3 regions of the Pseudomonas sp. 9Ag genome follow, and region 3 is predicted to be linked to each of the others. Evidence: predicted binding sites of a transcription regulator. Region 3 holds the regulator's gene; each other region holds the start of a gene.

The links. Region 3 encodes sigma-54, which starts transcription at its own class of promoters, with help from an activator protein. Its sites were predicted from a motif close to ANTGGCATNNANNTTGCTNT; they were not measured.
Region 1: a site for sigma-54 is predicted at 1,240-1,259, ahead of ALTERO38_RS08945 (CmpA/NrtA family ABC transporter substrate-binding protein). Genes of this name have one in related genera too.
Region 2: a site for sigma-54 is predicted at 4,238-4,257, ahead of flgB (flagellar basal body rod protein FlgB). Genes of this name have one in related genera too.

What each region holds. Positions count from the first base shown of each region.
Region 1 is NZ_LR733836.1:2,039,317-2,044,798, forward strand. Features, by position in the region: gene ALTERO38_RS08940 (BatD family protein) at 1-1,152, shown strand, start outside; gene ALTERO38_RS08945 (CmpA/NrtA family ABC transporter substrate-binding protein) at 1,338-2,558, shown strand; gene ALTERO38_RS08950 (ANTAR domain-containing response regulator) at 2,573-3,151, shown strand; gene ALTERO38_RS08955 (CmpA/NrtA family ABC transporter substrate-binding protein) at 3,714-5,087, shown strand; gene ALTERO38_RS08960 (ABC transporter permease) at 5,138-5,482, shown strand, end outside.
Region 2 is NZ_LR733836.1:2,125,851-2,131,332, reverse strand. Features, by position in the region: gene ALTERO38_RS09335 (flagellar brake protein) at 1-369, opposite strand, end outside; gene ALTERO38_RS09330 (flagella synthesis protein FlgN) at 443-913, opposite strand; gene flgM (flagellar biosynthesis anti-sigma factor FlgM) at 958-1,287, opposite strand; gene flgA (flagellar basal body P-ring formation chaperone FlgA) at 1,393-2,145, opposite strand; gene ALTERO38_RS09315 (chemotaxis protein CheV) at 2,304-3,236, shown strand; gene cheR (protein-glutamate O-methyltransferase CheR) at 3,274-4,098, shown strand; gene flgB (flagellar basal body rod protein FlgB) at 4,299-4,703, shown strand; gene flgC (flagellar basal body rod protein FlgC) at 4,718-5,161, shown strand; gene flgD (flagellar hook assembly protein FlgD) at 5,180-5,482, shown strand, end outside.
Region 3 is NZ_LR733836.1:676,384-681,865, forward strand. Features, by position in the region: gene pmbA (metalloprotease PmbA) at 1-738, shown strand, start outside; gene ALTERO38_RS03065 (HPr family phosphocarrier protein) at 831-1,103, opposite strand; gene rapZ (RNase adapter RapZ) at 1,112-1,969, opposite strand; gene ptsN (PTS IIA-like nitrogen regulatory protein PtsN) at 2,101-2,565, opposite strand; gene hpf (ribosome hibernation-promoting factor, HPF/YfiA family) at 2,572-2,880, opposite strand; gene ALTERO38_RS03085 (RNA polymerase factor sigma-54) at 2,959-4,476, opposite strand; gene lptB (LPS export ABC transporter ATP-binding protein) at 4,622-5,347, opposite strand; gene lptA (lipopolysaccharide transport periplasmic protein LptA) at 5,347-5,482, opposite strand, start outside.

The DNA.
Region 1 (5,482 bases), 1.4 Mb from region 3:
TCGCTGTACGACGACAGCACCCTGTCACCGCTGCAGATGAACGATGCGCTGGTGCAGCGGCTGGGCGAACCACGCACTTATGAAAAAGACATCAATGGCGTCCGCCACGGCGTGATTGAGATCCGCTATGCGCTGTTCCCGCAGAAAAGCGGCGAGCTGACAATTCCCGCACAACTGTTCAGCGCCACGGCCGTGGCACCGTCGACCGGTGATCAGTATGGCTCGCGGTTCGGACGTTCGACCCAGGTCAAATCACCCACCATCCCGTTATCCGTAAAGCCCAAGCCAGCTGACTATCCTGCCGACGCCGCCTGGCTGCCGGCCCGAAGCCTGACGCTGGTCGAAGCCTGGAGTCCGGAACCTGGGGATGCTCAACTGGGCGAAGCCCTGACCCGCAGCTTGCTCTTGAAAGCTGACGGATTGACCAGCAGCCAGCTGCCTCCAATCGCCTCAACCAAGCTTCCGGGACTGCGCAGCTACCCCGACCAGCCGACCCTGAACAACGAAGTCACGGCCAACGGTGTCAGCGGCAGTCGCGAACAGCGCGAAGCCCTGGTCGCGACGCGCACTGGAGAGTTCCAACTCTCGCCCGTGGAAGTGGTCTGGTGGAACACCCTGGAAGATCGCCTGGAGCGCAGCACGCTGCCTGGTCGCAACCTGCAGGTCGCCGACAACCCGGACCTGCAACAGCCCGCCATCGAGACGGCGGACATGCCGGAACAGCGAGAGGCGAGACGGCTATGGCCCTGGCAGCTGAGCAGCGCATTGCTGGCATTGACGACCCTGCTCGGCTTTGGCTTGTGGCTGCATGCGCGCAGGCAGCCAGCGGTGATCCGCACAGTGCCGACCGGCCCGACTCCGCGCAGCCTGCTCGATGATCTGAAACGCGCCTGCTTGGCCAATGACACCCAGGCCACCCGCCACGCGCTCGATGCCTGGGCGCGTCAGCAGCCTGAAACGCTGGCCGATATGGCGGCCCGTTTCGAGCCGCTGTCCGATGCCCTCGATGGGCTTAATGGTGCCCTGTACAGCGAGACCGGTCAGCGCTGGCAAGGCGAAGCCTTGTGGCAGGCCATTCAGAACCTGCCCGCAGGTCAGGCCGGCGATGCCGAACGGGAAGCCAGCGCCCTGCCACCGCTGTATCCGCGCTGAGCTGACGGACTTCCCGGCCCGGTCGCGATCAGCTGTCCCGTCTTTTGCTGCGAGCTCGTGCACCAGTTAGAGGCGTCTTGCACCGTCCTTGGCATGTGGCTTGCTAAACCTGAACCAGACATCCCGCTTCGCACCGGTTCCCTCCCGGACGGTGCGCGCTTCGCATGGCAAAGGTTTTCTTCAGCATGACCGATCTCTCCCCTTCGCTCCGCCCTGACGCCAAAGCCTGGGTCGCCGGCAGCGACGCGCCAGAAAAGCACGTCGTGAACCTTGGTTTCATGGCGCTGACCGATGCTGCATCGCTGATCGTCGCCGCCACCCAGGGCTTTGCGCAGCCCTACGGCCTCACACTCAACCTGCAACGGCAGAGCTCTTGGTCCAGCGTGCGAGACAAGCTTGTGGAAGGCGAACTGGATGCCGCTCACGGACTGTACGGCCTGATATACGCCGTGCATCTGGGGATCGGAGGCAGTGCGCGTAAGGACATGGCCGTACTGATGGGGCTGGCGCAAAACGGACAGAGCATCAGCCTCTCCAGTGAGCTGAAAGCAGCCGGCGTGACCGATCCCGATGCGCTCGGCAAATGCGTGCGCCAGAGTGGTGCAAAACTCACGCTTGCTCAGACATTTCCCACCGGTACTCATGCGCTCTGGCTCTACTACTGGCTGGCCGCCCACGGCATCCACCCGCTGAAAGACGTACGCACAGTGGTGGTGCCGCCGTCGCAGATGGTCGCCCATCTACGGGCGCGACGCATCGACGGCTTCTGCGCCGGCGAGCCCTGGGGCGCCCAGGCCATTGAAGAAGACATGGGTTTTACCATCGCGACCAGCCAATCGATCTGGGCCGACCATCCCGAGAAAGTGCTCGGCTGCACGCGCGAATTTGTCGACCAATACCCCAACACCGCCCGCGCGCTGGTGATGGCCATCCTCGAGGCCAGCCGCTTCATCGATGAGAGCCAGGAAAATCGCCGTAGTACTGCACAGCTGATTGCCGGCAGCGACTATGTCAATGCGCCCGTTGCGTCCATCGAATCGCGCTTTCTGGGTCAATATGAGGACGGCCTTGGCCATGCCTGGCTGGACAAGCACCCGCTGCGTTTCTTCGGCAACGGCGAAGTGAACATGCCCTACCACTCCGACGGCCTCTGGTTCATGACTCAGCTGCGCCGCTGGGGTCTGCTGCGTGAAGATCCGGATTACCTTGCCGTGGCGCAAAGCGTCCAGCAAACCAGCCTCTACCGCGATGCAGCGAGCGCTTTGAATATCGCCGTACCCGACTCCCCCATGCGCAGCGCTATGCTCATGGACGGCAGTCGCTGGGATGGCAGCGATCCGGCGGGGTACGCGCGCAGCTTCGCGCTGCATGCCTTGGGCGACACCGCACCACACCCCAAGCCTTGAGAAGGGAGACTGTCATGCTTCGCGTTCTCCTGATCGACGACACCCCGCGCAAGGTCGGTCGCCTGCGCACCGCTCTGATCGAAGCCGGCTTCGAGGTGATCGAGGAATCCGGTTTGACCATCGACCTGCCCGAGCGGGTCGAAGCGATTCGCCCCGACGTGGTGCTGATCGACACCGACTCCCCCGGCCGGGACGTCATGGAGCAGGTGGTCATGGTCAGCCGTGACCAGCCGCGGCCCATCGTCATGTTCACCGACGACGACAACCCCGATGCCATGCGCCAAGCCATCCGCGCCGGCGTCAGCGCCTATATCGTTGAAGGCATCCAGGCCCAGCGCCTGAAACCCATTCTCGACGTGGCCATGGCCCGCTTCGAAAGCGACCAGGCAATCCGCGCGCAGCTCCACGCACGCGACCAGCAACTGGTCGAACGCAAGCGCGTCGAACTGGCCAAGGGCATGCTGATGAAAATGCGCAGCTGCAACGAGGAAGAGGCCTACACCCTGATGCGCCGCCAGGCCATGAGCCGTCAGCAGAAGCTGATCCAGGTCGCTGAACAGATCATTGCGATGAACGACCTGCTGGGTCAGTGATCCGCAATGTCGGCGCGCGAGGCCCAGCGGGGCTCAGCCGAACGGGTGCCTGCTGTGAACCTTGCGGGACTTAGATCCCGATCATTTTCGACCCTCAGCTAGGCCCAACGAGGCTGTTGTCCGCCGACCACAGCACGTTGCGCTAGCCGCCTCCCAACCACTCCAATCGGGCCTGAATGACGGGCGCGCCTTGCGCCCACCATTTCCAAGCTCTTCCATGCAAACGAACCAAAACGGAGCCAAAGATTGAATCGGGTGCTCGGCTATTGCACCGAGCCATAGCCAAGAGTGCCAAGCACGCAGGCTCAACGCATGTCCAACCTGGGCGGCTGATTAAAGCTTAAGCCGTTGTATTAGATAGCCTTTCCTAAAACCTGAATCGACAAAAGCCTCTCAGATTAAGAATTGGCAAGCCCCTTGCAGTCCCTCTGTTACCACGTCTTCAGGTCGCCAACGGCGGTGATCGGGACGAATTGACAAAGGCGTCAACGGTGCTCGCTCTGCTCATGCAGAGGGTGCTTCCGTTACGCCTTTTTTTCGTTTCGCGATTGAGGGATAGATCATGCGCAAGACCCGCCGTACTTTGTTGAAAACGCTGGTGGCCAGCATTGGCTGCTCTGCCCTGCTGCAACCGGTGCCGATGGCCGCCTGGGCGGCCGAGCCAGAGAAGGAGGAACTCAAGCTCGGCTTCATCAAGCTCACCGACATGGCGCCACTGGCGATTGCCTATGAGAAAGGCTTCTTCGAGGACGAAGGGCTCTACGTCACGCTCGAAGCCCAGGCGAACTGGAAGGTGTTGCTAGACCGCGTCATTGATGGCGAGCTGGACGGTGCGCACATGCTCTCCGGCCAGCCGATCGGCGCGACCATCGGTTTTGGTACCAAGGCCGACATCATCACGGCCTTCACCATGGACCTCAATGGCAATGCCATCACCATGTCCAACGCGATCTGGGAGCAGATGAAGCCCAACGTGCCGATGGCAGACGGCAAGCCGGTGCATCCGATCAAGGCCGACGCACTCAAGCCGGTGATCGAGCAGCTCAACGCCAGCGGCAAGTCCTTCAACCTGGGCATGGTGTTCCCGGTATCCACCCACAATTACGAATTGCGCTACTGGCTCGCGGCCGGTGGCATTCACCCCGGTTACTACGCACCGAAGAAAGGCGACATCAGCGGACAGATCGATGCCCAGGCGTTGCTCTCCGTTACGCCACCGCCGCAGATGCCTTCGACCATGGAAGCCGGCACCATCCATGGCTACAGCGTCGGAGAGCCATGGAATCAGCAGGCGGTCTTCAAAGGCATCGGCGTCCCGGTAGTGGCCGACTACGCGATCCGCAAGAACATGTCGGAAAAGGTCTTCGGCGTCTCCAAAGACTGGGCCGAAGCCAATCCCGAAACGCACAAGCGTCTGGTCAAAGCGCTGATCCGTGCAGGCAAGTGGCTGGACGAAGACAACAACGCCAACCGCCAGGAAGCGGTGGAAATCCTCTCGCGACCGGAATATGTCGGCGCCGACGCCAAAGTCATCGCCAACTCCATGACCGGCACCTTTGAATTCGAGAAAGGCGACAAGCGCGAGGTGCCGGATTTCAACGTGTTCTTCCGTTACAACGCGACCTACCCCTACTACTCCGATGCCATCTGGTACCTGACGCAGATGCGCCGCTGGGGCCAGATCGCCGAGGCCAAGCCGGACAGCTGGTACCTGGACATGGCCAAGCAGGTCTATCGCCCGGAAATCTACCGCGAAGCGGCAGCGGCGCTGATCGAAGACGGGCTGATGACAGCCGAGGACTTCCCCCCAGCAGGTGAAGACGGCTTCCGCGAGCCACTGGCGGACACCATTGATGGCATCGCTTATGACGGCCACACGCCTAACGCCTATCTCGAACAGTTCGCGATCGGCCTGAAAGGCGATACCACGCTCTGATTCCGCCTACGGGAGCCATGCGCGGCTCCCACCTTTCGGAGGACATGTCGATGAGCAATCCAGCCGTCGTGCAGAACATAAAAGAAACCCTTAGAGCTGGCCGTCAGGCCCGCATCAAGCGCTGGCTGCCGCAAGTGATCATGCCGTTGGTGGGCGTCTTTGCCTTCCTGCTGTTCTGGCAGTTGGTGGCCTCGAATATCCAGACCAGCCTCGGTCAGTTTCCCGGGCCGAGCCAGGTAGCCGAGCAGTTCAACGGGCTGGTCGATGCGCATATCCAGTCGCGGGAAAAAGCCGAGGCGTTCTACCAGCGTCAGGAGGAGCGGAATGCGGCCAAACTGGCCAACAATCCCGACGCCGAGGTGAAGATTCGCCTTTACACCGGCAAGCCGACTTTT
Region 2 (5,482 bases), 1.4 Mb from region 3:
GTGGTAGAGAATCTCGTCGGGCAGAGGGATCCAATAGCAGCGCGCATCGTCCAGTTCGCCGATATGTGCTGGGTGTGGATTGTTCCAGGCAATCCGCACGCCTTCATAAAAGCCTTCGATTTGGAAAGCTTCTCCTGATCCCATCAGCCGCTCGCCATCACTAGGTATCAGCTCGTCTAATGCTAGCCAGCCCTTTTCACGATTTATCTCAACCAGGTAGGTTTGATACCGCAGCGTGCGCTCGGCAAAGCGAAGCTGCAGAGGGATATGGTTGTCCAGCAGGGGGCGTAGATTCGCCTGGACTTCGACTGGAGTCTTGAGTATCTGAGGAGGCTGAGGGCCTTCACCCTCAGCGAAAGGACTAGACACTTGGCATTGCTCTCCGGCATGTAACGACGTCAGCCGCATGATAGCACTATGATGTCATTGTGCTGCGGATGGTTCAGGCCTGGCTGAGCGGGCGATGATGAGTGCTTTTAGCGGCGCTTCCGCGCCGATCGTATAGATCCGGGGTCGTGGTGGTGCCCTGCAATACCTGCAACATTGTGCCAACGGCGCTCTGGTTGGCGCGGATAAGTTTGCCGTTGCGTTCATTGGCTTTGCGGCAGTCTTCGAGAATGCCCTCCAGTTGTTCCGCCTGGACAAGGATCTCATCGCCTATTGCCGAGCCTGCGGCAAGCTTCGCCAAGCCATTCCGGTCGGAGCTTAGCTGCGCCTTAGCCAATGCCTGGCTGCGTAGGGTGCCGTGTTGGCCCAGAAGTGCTAGCAGTGCCTGCTTTTGCGTGAGCAGCTGCTCCAGTCCAGCTAGATTGCGCTCTGCAAGCGTCTGGTATTCTGCATCGGTGAGCTCGAGTAGTGTTCGGGCGGTGCCGATATCGTCAGTCAGCTGCTGGAGCAATTCGGTATCTAGCATAGTGGCCTCTGTTGCACTCACGCCTGCTCGCCTTGGTGCCCGGCTCAGCGCTGGCTTTCGAATGACAGCAGCTTCGATGCTACTCGCTGGCTGTCGACTTGATAGCTGCCATCGGCGATTGCTTGTTTGATCTGGGCGACACGCTCCTGATCAACAGCGGGCTGCTGACTCAGCTTTTCGGTTGTCTGCTGAAGACGCTGGGCTTCGGGGCTCAGCTGAACGCTTTCTCCCGACACGGAGCTGTTACCGGTGGTCTTCACTTCTTCAGCAGGAGCCTGCTGCGCGGTTGGTCGCTCTGTGTTCTGGACGCTGTTGTTCCGCGCATTGCTTGAAGAATTGACGGCGCTGTTAGGCCGGTTGAAATCGATAACCATGATCGAAACCTCGAATAAGTCAGGACGCTTGCCTGCTTTTCGGCAAATCCTCATGAAACTTTAGTCTTTTTTCATGCTAAGACCTGACGCCGCAGCGCCTCGTCCTCACATCGCCACTTCAACCTGCCCGGGGCCAGTGACGCGAGCTTTGATAGTTCGTCCGGATCGTTGGTTTTTGACTCGGATCTGACTGCCAAGTGCGCCATTGGAAAGGGCCTCACCTGGCATTCTTACATTTATCGTAGAGTTTTTCGCGCTGATTACCACCTGATCACCCTTTCGGACTATTTCAGCCGCGGATAAGTAAGTTGGTGGTAATACCTGATCGGGTAGGGCGCTGCGGGTGATTTTATTTCCCAGCACTTGATCGAACGATGTCAGATAGCCCTGGGTCAACAAGCCGACGTCGCGCTCGGCAAGGGCGACATCAGCGAGCTCGACGATGCTTTCACGGGCTAAGGGCCGTCTGGCTACGATCACTTCGCGGAACAAATGTACCTGAGCGGGGACGAAAACGGACCAGGGTGATGTGCCTTCGCAGCTAACCCGCACGGTAGTGCGACCAACGGGTTGTGCCGGGCTTTCGAGTCTGGTCGTCAATGCTTGATCGCAAGCCGCCAGGCGCAGGCGCGGGTCAAGCCTGTTCAGTTCAATTTCATGGCGTGCTTTGATTTGGCTACTTTGTAAATAGTCAGTGACTTCACGCTCAAGAAAAGCGCGGGTCGCGTCGATAAGCTGTTCGGGGCGCGTGAAGCTCGCTGAAACAGCCAGCTGGTTCAGCAGGCATAAAGTTGCCAACAGGCCCAGTTGGCAAAGCGCCTTGCATGGATGCCGGAAAAAAGTCGTCTGTCTGTTCATGGCTTGCTCGAAGCAAGGGGCGTGCCGTTTGCCGGTAATTAATGGCTGAGGCAGGCAAGGCGGGTCAGCAACTCCGTTGTCAAATCAGGGCACTGCGCGCCAGATTGTCTGAGCTACAGATGTCTGCCTACCCATCTCACATACAAGAGGAAACTGGCATGGCCGGTGTATTGGATTCGGTTAACCAGCGTACCCAGCTAGTGGGGCAGAACCGTTTGGAGCTGCTGTTGTTCAGACTGGACGACAAGCAGCTCTATGGCATCAACGTATTCAAGGTCAAAGAGGTGCTGCAGTGCCCGCGGCTTACGGTCATGCCTCGGTCGAGCCCTGTTGTAAGAGGGGTAGCGAACATTCGGGGAAGTACGCTTTCCATCCTTGATCTATCCGCTGCCACTGGCAAACCCGTATTACAGGACTTGCCAAACAGCTTTGCCATCATCGTTGAGTACAACACGAAGGTGCTCGGTTTCCTTGTCCGCTCAGTGGAGCGGATAGTCAACATGAATTGGGAAGATATCCTTCCCCCGCCTAAAGGCGTGGGGCACGACCATTATTTGACTGCAGTGACCCATGTGGATCAGCAGATGGTCGAGATTATCGACGTTGAAAAAGTGCTAGCCGAAGTTGCGCCAGTGTCAGAGGTGCTCTCTGTCAGCATTGCAGATGAGGCGACCAGTAATAAGGCGTCCACCAGTCGAGTGTTGATTGTTGACGACTCGTCTGTCGCGAGAAAGCAGATCATGCGTTGTCTACAGAATCTGGGGATCGAAGTCGTTGCGCACAACGACGGAAGGCAGGCGCTGACCTATTTGCGAAAGCTGGTGGCGGAAGGTAAGAAGCCGTCTGACGAATTCGTGATGATGATTTCCGATATCGAAATGCCAGAAATGGATGGCTATACACTGACGACCGAAGTGCGTCAGGATCCCGCGATGCGCGATATGCACATTCTCCTGCATACTTCGCTTTCCGGGGTGTTCAACCAGAGTATGGTCAAGCGGGTCGGTGCGGACGATTTTCTTGCCAAGTTTCAGGCGGATGATCTGGCCAATCGGGTCATAGAGCGGATCCGGACAACGGATAAGAAATGAGGCCTCGTCCTCTCAATTCGACTGGTGGGCAGTATTAGTGTCTGTTGATCCCGATTTCGATCAGTTTCGCGTCTTTCTCGAGAAGACATGCGGCATCCTACTGGGTAGCAACAAGCAGTACCTGGTGTCGAGCCGGTTAAACAAGCTGATGGAGCAGCAGGGCCTAAAGAGCCTCGGTGACTTGGTCAGGAAGATCCAGGCTCAGCCGCGAAGCGGCCTGCGCGAGCAGGTCGTGGATGCGATGACGACCAATGAAACGCTCTGGTTTCGGGATACCTATCCGTTCGAGGTGCTGCGGAGCCGGGTTCTGCCTGAGCTGTTGAAAGGCTCCCCGGGTCAGCGCTTGCGTATCTGGTCTGCCGCTTGTTCGTCGGGGCAGGAGCCTTACTCGCTTTCGATGACCATCGATGAGTACGAACGCAGCAGCCCTAGCCAGCCGAAAACGACCATACAGATAGTGGCCACTGAATTGTCCGGGGCCATGCTTGCGGCATCCAAAGCGGCCGAATACGACAGTCTCGCCATTGCTCGCGGGTTGTCTAGCGAGCGTCTGCAGCGTTATTTCGATGTGAAAAGCCCGGGCCGTTGGGTAGTCAAGCCGGCAGTCCGCAGTCGCGTCGAATTTCGTGTGCAAAACCTGCTCGACAGCTATGCGGTGCTCGGCAAGTTCGACTTGGTGTTCTGCCGCAACGTCCTTATTTATTTCTCCGCCGATGTTAAGAAAGACATCCTCAAGCGGATTCACGCAACGCTGAAGCCAGGCGGATACCTGTTTCTGGGAGCATCCGAAGCGCTGAACGGCCTTCCCGAGCTGTATCAGATGGTCCAGTGCAGCCCGGGCATTATCTATAAGGCCAAGTAGCCTTACGTTTGCCGGAGTAGCGGCAGGAATCTGTCGCTTCGGGCTTACTAAGCGGCAAAAGCATGGTCACGCTTTGCCGCTTTTGACGCGCAACCCAAGCCTTTCAAAAAAAAATCCTTATAGATCAGCTATTTGACAAAATGGCATGGGCTTTGCTGGTGGTTTGCTAAGCAGACTTGTATCCGGCAGAGGGCCAGATCATGAGCATCAGTTTCGACAAGGCACTTGGCATCCACGAGAAGGCACTCGGCTTTCGCGCTCAGCGCGCCGAAGTGCTGGCCAACAACATTACCAACGCTGACACCCCCAATTACAAGGCGCGTGATCTGGATTTCAGCTCGGTTCTTGCTGCGCAGAACGGCAAGAATCAGGGCGGATTCGGCGTGGCCGTAACCAGCAGCAAACATATCGCTGCCGAAGGTATGGAAATTGCCGATCCTGGCTTGCGCTTCCGCACCCCTGCGCATGCGTCGCTCGATCAGAACACCGTAGATGCTCAGGTTGAGCAGGCGGCTTACGCCGAGAATGCCATCGACTTCCAGGCAAGCTTTACCTTGCTCAACAGTAAGTTCCGGGGGCTGATGAGCGCCCTGCGCGGCGAATAAAAGGAGCGAAAATCATGTCCCTCAGCAGCGTCTTTAACATCGCCGGCAGCGGCATGAGTGCCCAAAGCACTCGCCTGAATACCATTTCCAGCAACATCGCTAACGCCGAAACAGTCTCATCCAGCGTTGACCAAACCTACCGTGCACGTCACCCGGTGTTCGCGACCATGCTGCAACAGGCTAACGGTTCACCGAACGAGTCGTTGTTCGCCGAACAGGATCAGGCGGGCGCAGGCGTTCAGGTGCTTGGTGTCGTGGAAGACCAGAGCGAGCTGCAAGCCCGCTATGAACCCAACCATCCTGCGGCGAACAACGAGGGCTACGTGTACTACCCAAACGTCAATGTGGTGGAAGAAATGGCCGACATGATTTCTGCCAGTCGTTCGTTCCAGACCAATGCCGAATTGATGAATACAGCCAAAACCATGCTGCAGAAAGTTCTGACCTTGGGCCAGTAACCCTAACGAGAGATTGCCATGAGCACGACAGGCGGCGTCGGCGGTACCGGCTCGGTACTGGACCAATACCAGATCAAAGATCGCGAAGTTAAAAGCAACGACCTTGGCAAGAATGAGTTTCTGGAGCTGCTGGTGACCCAGCTGAACAACCAGAACCCGCTGGAGCCACAGGAAAACGGCGAGTTCATTGCCCAGCTCGCGCAGTTCAGCACCGTTGAAGGTGTCGAAAAACTGAACTCAAGCATGGAAACCATGCTGTCCGGCTATCAGTCATCCCAAGCGCTGCAAGCCTCTTCGCTGGTCGGCCGCAAAGTCATCGTG
Region 3 (5,482 bases):
CACTACGATGTCTCCCGGGTATCAGGTGACTTGGCCTCTGCGGAGTCGATTGGTCGGCGTGCTGCCGAGCGTGCCGTTCGCCGCTTGGGCGCGCGTCCCGTACCGACCTGCGATGTGCCGGTGCTGTTTTCTGCAGAGCTTGCTACGGGGGTTTTCGGGCACTTCCTTGCGGCGATTTCTGGAGGCAATCTCTATCGGCAGTCGTCCTATCTGGAAGGCGCGCTGGGGGAGGTATTGTTTCCTGAATGGCTCAATCTGGACGAGCGACCGCTTCTGCCACGTGGTCTGGCCAGCTCGGCATATGACAGCGATGGCTTGGCGACCTATGCCAAGCCGTTTGTCGAAAATGGCCAGCTGGTCTCTTATGTGCTGGGTACCTATTCAGGCCGCAAGCTGGGCATGCCCAGCACCGCCAATGCGGGCGGGGTGCATAACCTGTTCGTTACCCAGGGTAACGAGGACCAGGCTGAGCTTATCCGCCGTATGGGCCGCGGGTTGTTGGTCACCGAGCTGATGGGACAGGGCTTGAATCTGGTGACCGGGGACTATTCGCGTGGTGCTGGCGGCTTCTGGGTTGAGAACGGCGAAATCCAGTTTCCTGTGCAGGAAGTCACCATTGCGGGCAACCTGCGAGACATGTTCCGCCAGATCGTTGCGGTGGGTTGTGATGTTGAACGGCGCAGTAGCATTCACACCGGGTCGGTATTGATCGAGCGAATGAAAGTGGCGGGGCAGTAGCAATTAGCTGCAAGCGGCATGCAGAGCGACAAGGTAATAACTAGGAGATGCCGGCAGGTATCTGGCTCGAAGTAGCGGCCGCGCTAGCAGCGTTATTCACCTTCCTCGAAATAGTCTTCGATCAAGGCGATCAGCGCTGCAAGCGCTTCGTGCTCCTGGTCGCCCTGGGTGTGCAGGTGCAGCGTGGTGCCTTTGCTGGCGGCAAGCATCATGACTGCCATGATGCTTTTGCCGTCCACCCTGCTTGCAGGGCTGCGACCGACCCGAATGTCACAGGGAAACTGATTGGCAACTCCGACGAACTTCGCTGCCGCTCGGGCATGCAGGCCAAGCTTGTTGATGATGGTAACTTCGCACGAAGGCATGTGGGTTCCTAAGCCAGGTCGCGATGCCGGACCTGGACGTTCTTCAGAGGTTCGCGCAGCGCTTGGCCCAGCCGCTCGGCCAGATACACCGAACGGTGGTGCCCACCGGTACAGCCAATGGCGACAGTGACATAGGCGCGGTTGCTGGCAGCGAAGCGCGGAAGCCATTTGCTCAGGTAGGCAAGGATGTCCTGAAACATTTCCTCTACGTCCGCCTGCCCGGCGAGATAGTCGATCACGAGCTGGTCCAGTCCGGAAAAATCGCGCAGATCGGCTTTCCAGTAAGGGTTAGGCAAACAGCGCACATCAAACACCAAGTCGGCATCGACAGGCATGCCTCGCTTGAAACCGAAGGACTCGAAGAGAAAAGCGGTACCCGGTTCAGGCTTGTTCAGCAGGCGCAGCTTTAGCGTGTCTCGTAGCTGATAGAGATTCAGGTGTGTGGTGTCGATCTTCAGGTCGGCATGATCGATGATGGGCGCTAGAAGCAATTCTTCGTCACGGATAGCTTCGGCCAGGGAGCGGTTCTGATTGGTCAGCGGGTGCCGCCGACGCGTCTCCGAAAAGCGTTTCAGCAGCGTATCGTCCGCCGCATCTAGATAAAGCACATCGCATTGGATGTAGCGGGCACGGACGTCCTCGAGCAGCTCGGGGAAACGTTTCAGCTGACTCGGCAGGTTGCGCGCGTCGATCGACACTGCGACTTGGGGCTGCAGCAACTCTGTGTGCAACAGGGCCCTTTCCGCCAGCTCTGGTAGAAGGCCGGCGGGAAGGTTGTCGATGCAGTAGAAACCATTGTCCTCAAGTACGTCCAAGGCAGTGCTTTTGCCGGACCCAGAGCGCCCACTGACGATGATCAGGCGCATCGAGCAGCGCCGATAGGCCGAGCTCGGCCACGAGGAGATTGCTGCGCGTAGCCGCAGCAGGTTGTGTGCAGGCAGATAGGGGGCACGTCTTTTTCCTCACTCAGCGATGGGCGATGGAGGGTTGCTGCGCCCTAGTGACCGTTCTGGATGTCGACCACGGCCTGGTATAGCTCATGACCCGACGTGGCCCGGCGCAGCCGGTCACGAACTTCTTCGCGATCCAGCATGCTTGCAATCTGACGAAGCAGCTCGAGATGTTCGTCGGTGGCTGCCTCCGGCACCAACAATACAAACAAGAGGTCGACAGGCGCGCCGTCGATGGCGTCGAAGTCCACCGGTGTATCGAGCTTCAACACTGCACTGAGCGGTGATGTGCAGCCAGGCATACGGCAGTGCGGTATTGCGATGCCGTTGCCGAAGCCGGTAGAGCCAAGTTTTTCCCGGGCGATGAAGCTTTCGAAAATCGCTTGGCTGTCTATATCGGGCAGGTCCGCGCCGAGAACCTTGGCAATCTGTTCCAGAACGCGCTTTTTGCTGCCGCCCGGAACGCCAACCAGGGCGCGTCCGGGGGTCAGTATGTTTTCAATACGGATCATGATGGGTCAGCGAGCCAGGGCGCCCTGATGGTGGTCGAGCTGCTTTTCTTTATGTTTGATCAATTGCCGATCGAGTTTGTCGGCAAGCAAGTCGATTGCTGCGTACATATCCTCATGCTCGGCATTGGCAACGACCTCTCGCCCCGCTACGTGCAGCGTGGCCTCGGCCTTTTGCCTGAGTTTTTCGACTTGAAGGATGACTTGTACGGCAATGATGCGGTCGAAATGGCGTTCTATCCGCTCGAATTTCTCCTCGACGTAGTCACGCAGGGCTTCAGTGATTTCAAGGTGAAGGCCAGTGATGTTGACTTGCATACTGCATCTCCTATTGCCACGTGCGAATTGACGGGCTGAACACCCGTCGCCGGAACAAATCCACCAGGTCGCCTGGTGCTACATCAACCGCTTGCGCTCGCTTGAGGGGGCGATCCCGAGTGACTCGCGGTACTTGGCTACGGTGCGGCGCGCAACTTGAATCCCTTGTGCCTCCAGTAGACCAGCGATCTTGCTGTCGCTCAATGGCTTTTTCTGGTTTTCCGCGGCCACCAGTTTCTTGATGATTGCGCGAATGGCGGTGGACGAGCACTCGCCACCTTCAGCAGTGCTCACATGGCTCGAGAAGAAGTATTTGAGTTCGTAGATACCGCGGGGCGTGTGCATGAACTTCTGCGTGGTGACCCGTGAGATCGTCGACTCATGCATGCCCACCGCTTCGGCGATATCGTGCAACACCAGTGGTTTCATGGCTTCGTCGCCATGTTCGAAAAAGCCACGCTGGTGTTCGACGATCTGGGTGGCCACTTTCATCAGCGTTTCGTTGCGGCTGAGCAGGCTTTTGATGAACCAGCGGGCTTCTTGAAGCTGGTTGCGCATGAAGGTGTTGTCGGCGCTCGAGTCGGCACGTTTGACGAACCCGGCATACTGAGCGTTCACCCGCAGGCGCGGCATCGCCTCCTGATTCAGTTCGACCAACCAGCGGCCATTGTGCTTGCGCACGATTACGTCAGGCACGACATACTCAGGCTCGCCTGCTTCGATCTGCGAGCCTGGGCGCGGGTTGAGGGTCTGGATCAAGTCGATGATCTGGCGCAGCTCGTCTTCTTTGAGCTTCATGCGACGCATCAGCAGGCTGTAGTCGCGCGCGCCAAGAGTATCCAGGTGATCGCTGACCAAGCGCACCGCTTCGCTTAGCCACTCGGTACGCTCGGGGAGCTGGCGAAGCTGCAGCAGCAGGCATTCGCGCAAGTCGCGCGCGCCGATGCCAGCGGGCTCGAACTGCTGGATGCGGCGCAGCACCACTTCGACCTCATCGAGTTCGATTTCAAGTTCCGGGTCAAACGACTCGAGGACTTCCTCGAGCGTCTCGTCGAGATAACCCTGGGGGTTGATGCAGTCGATCAGGGTGGCTGCTATGAGACGGTCGGTGTCGCTCATCGGTGCGAGGTTGAGCTGCCAGAGCAAGTGGCTTTGCAGGCTTTCCCCTGATGATGTGCGGGTAGTGAAATCCCATTCATCATCGTCGTTGCTCGGCAGGCTGCTGGCGCTGGTTTGGTAGATGTCTTCCCAGGCGGTGTCGACTGGAAGCTCGTTAGGGATACGATCGCCCCAATCGCCGTCCTCGAGGTTCTCCACCGTGTTGATGGGCTCCTCGTAATGATTATCGGGCTCGTTGTGCTCGGGCGAGTCGGTTGTCGGGCTTTCGCTTTTCTTTTCGATCGACTCGGCCATCGGGTCGGAGTTATCGAAATCTTCTCCGTCTTCTTCGCGCTCGAGCATGGGGTTGGAATCCAGCGCCTCCTGAATCTCCTGCTGAAGATCGAGTGTGGATAGCTGGAGCAATCGTATGGCTTGTTGCAGCTGCGGTGTCATCGTCAGCTGCTGGCCCATCTTCAGGACTAGCGATGGTTTCATGGCAGAGGACTTCGAACCTTGTTTGCCGGCGCAACCGCGCCTGTTCCGATTTCGCTGGCGCCGCGCGCCGATGTAAGCAAATTATATGCCTGGCAACGAAGCCTTTGCCTAGCCCTGTAGCTGCGTAGAGCAGAAAAAACCGCTATCAAAGTCGGAATTCGTGCCCCAGATAGACTTCCTTCACCAGTTGGTTGGCGAGGATGGTCTCTGCATCGCCCTCGGCGATCAACTGGCCGTCATTCACGATATAGGCGGTTTCACAGATATCCAGAGTTTCGCGGACGTTGTGATCGGTGATTAGGACGCCGATGCCCTTGGCCTTGAGATGATGGATGATCTGCTTGATGTCGCCGACCGAAATCGGATCAACGCCGGCAAAGGGTTCATCGAGCAGGATGAACTTGGGCGCCGTGGCCAGGGCGCGGGCAATTTCAACGCGGCGCCGTTCGCCACCCGATAGGCTCATGCCGAGACTGTCGCGGATGTGATGGATGTGAAATTCCTGCAGCAGACCTTCCAGGGCCTGTTGGCGACCGTTGCGGTCAAGGTCCTTGCGCGTCTCCAGGATGGCCATGATGTTGTCAGAGACCGAAAGCTTGCGAAAGATCGATGCTTCCTGCGGTAGGTAACCAATGCCCGCGCGTGCACGGCCATGCATGGGGAGGTGCGTCACATCTTGGTCGTCGATCAGTATACGGCCCTGATCGGCTTTGACCAATCCAACGATCATGTAGAAGCAAGTGGTTTTGCCGGCGCCGTTAGGCCCCAGCAGTCCGACGATCTGTCCGCTTTCGATCGACAGGCTGACATCACGTACGACCTGACGGCTCTTGTAGCTCTTCGCTAAATGCTGGGCCTTGAGAATCGCCATTACTCGGGCTGCTCCGTTGCCGGCTCTTTCTTGCGAGGCTGGATAACCATGTCCACGCGTGGGCGGGGTGTGGTGACATCGGCATTGGTGGCGCGACCAGCATTGACGATCTGTCGCTGGGTGTCATAGACGATC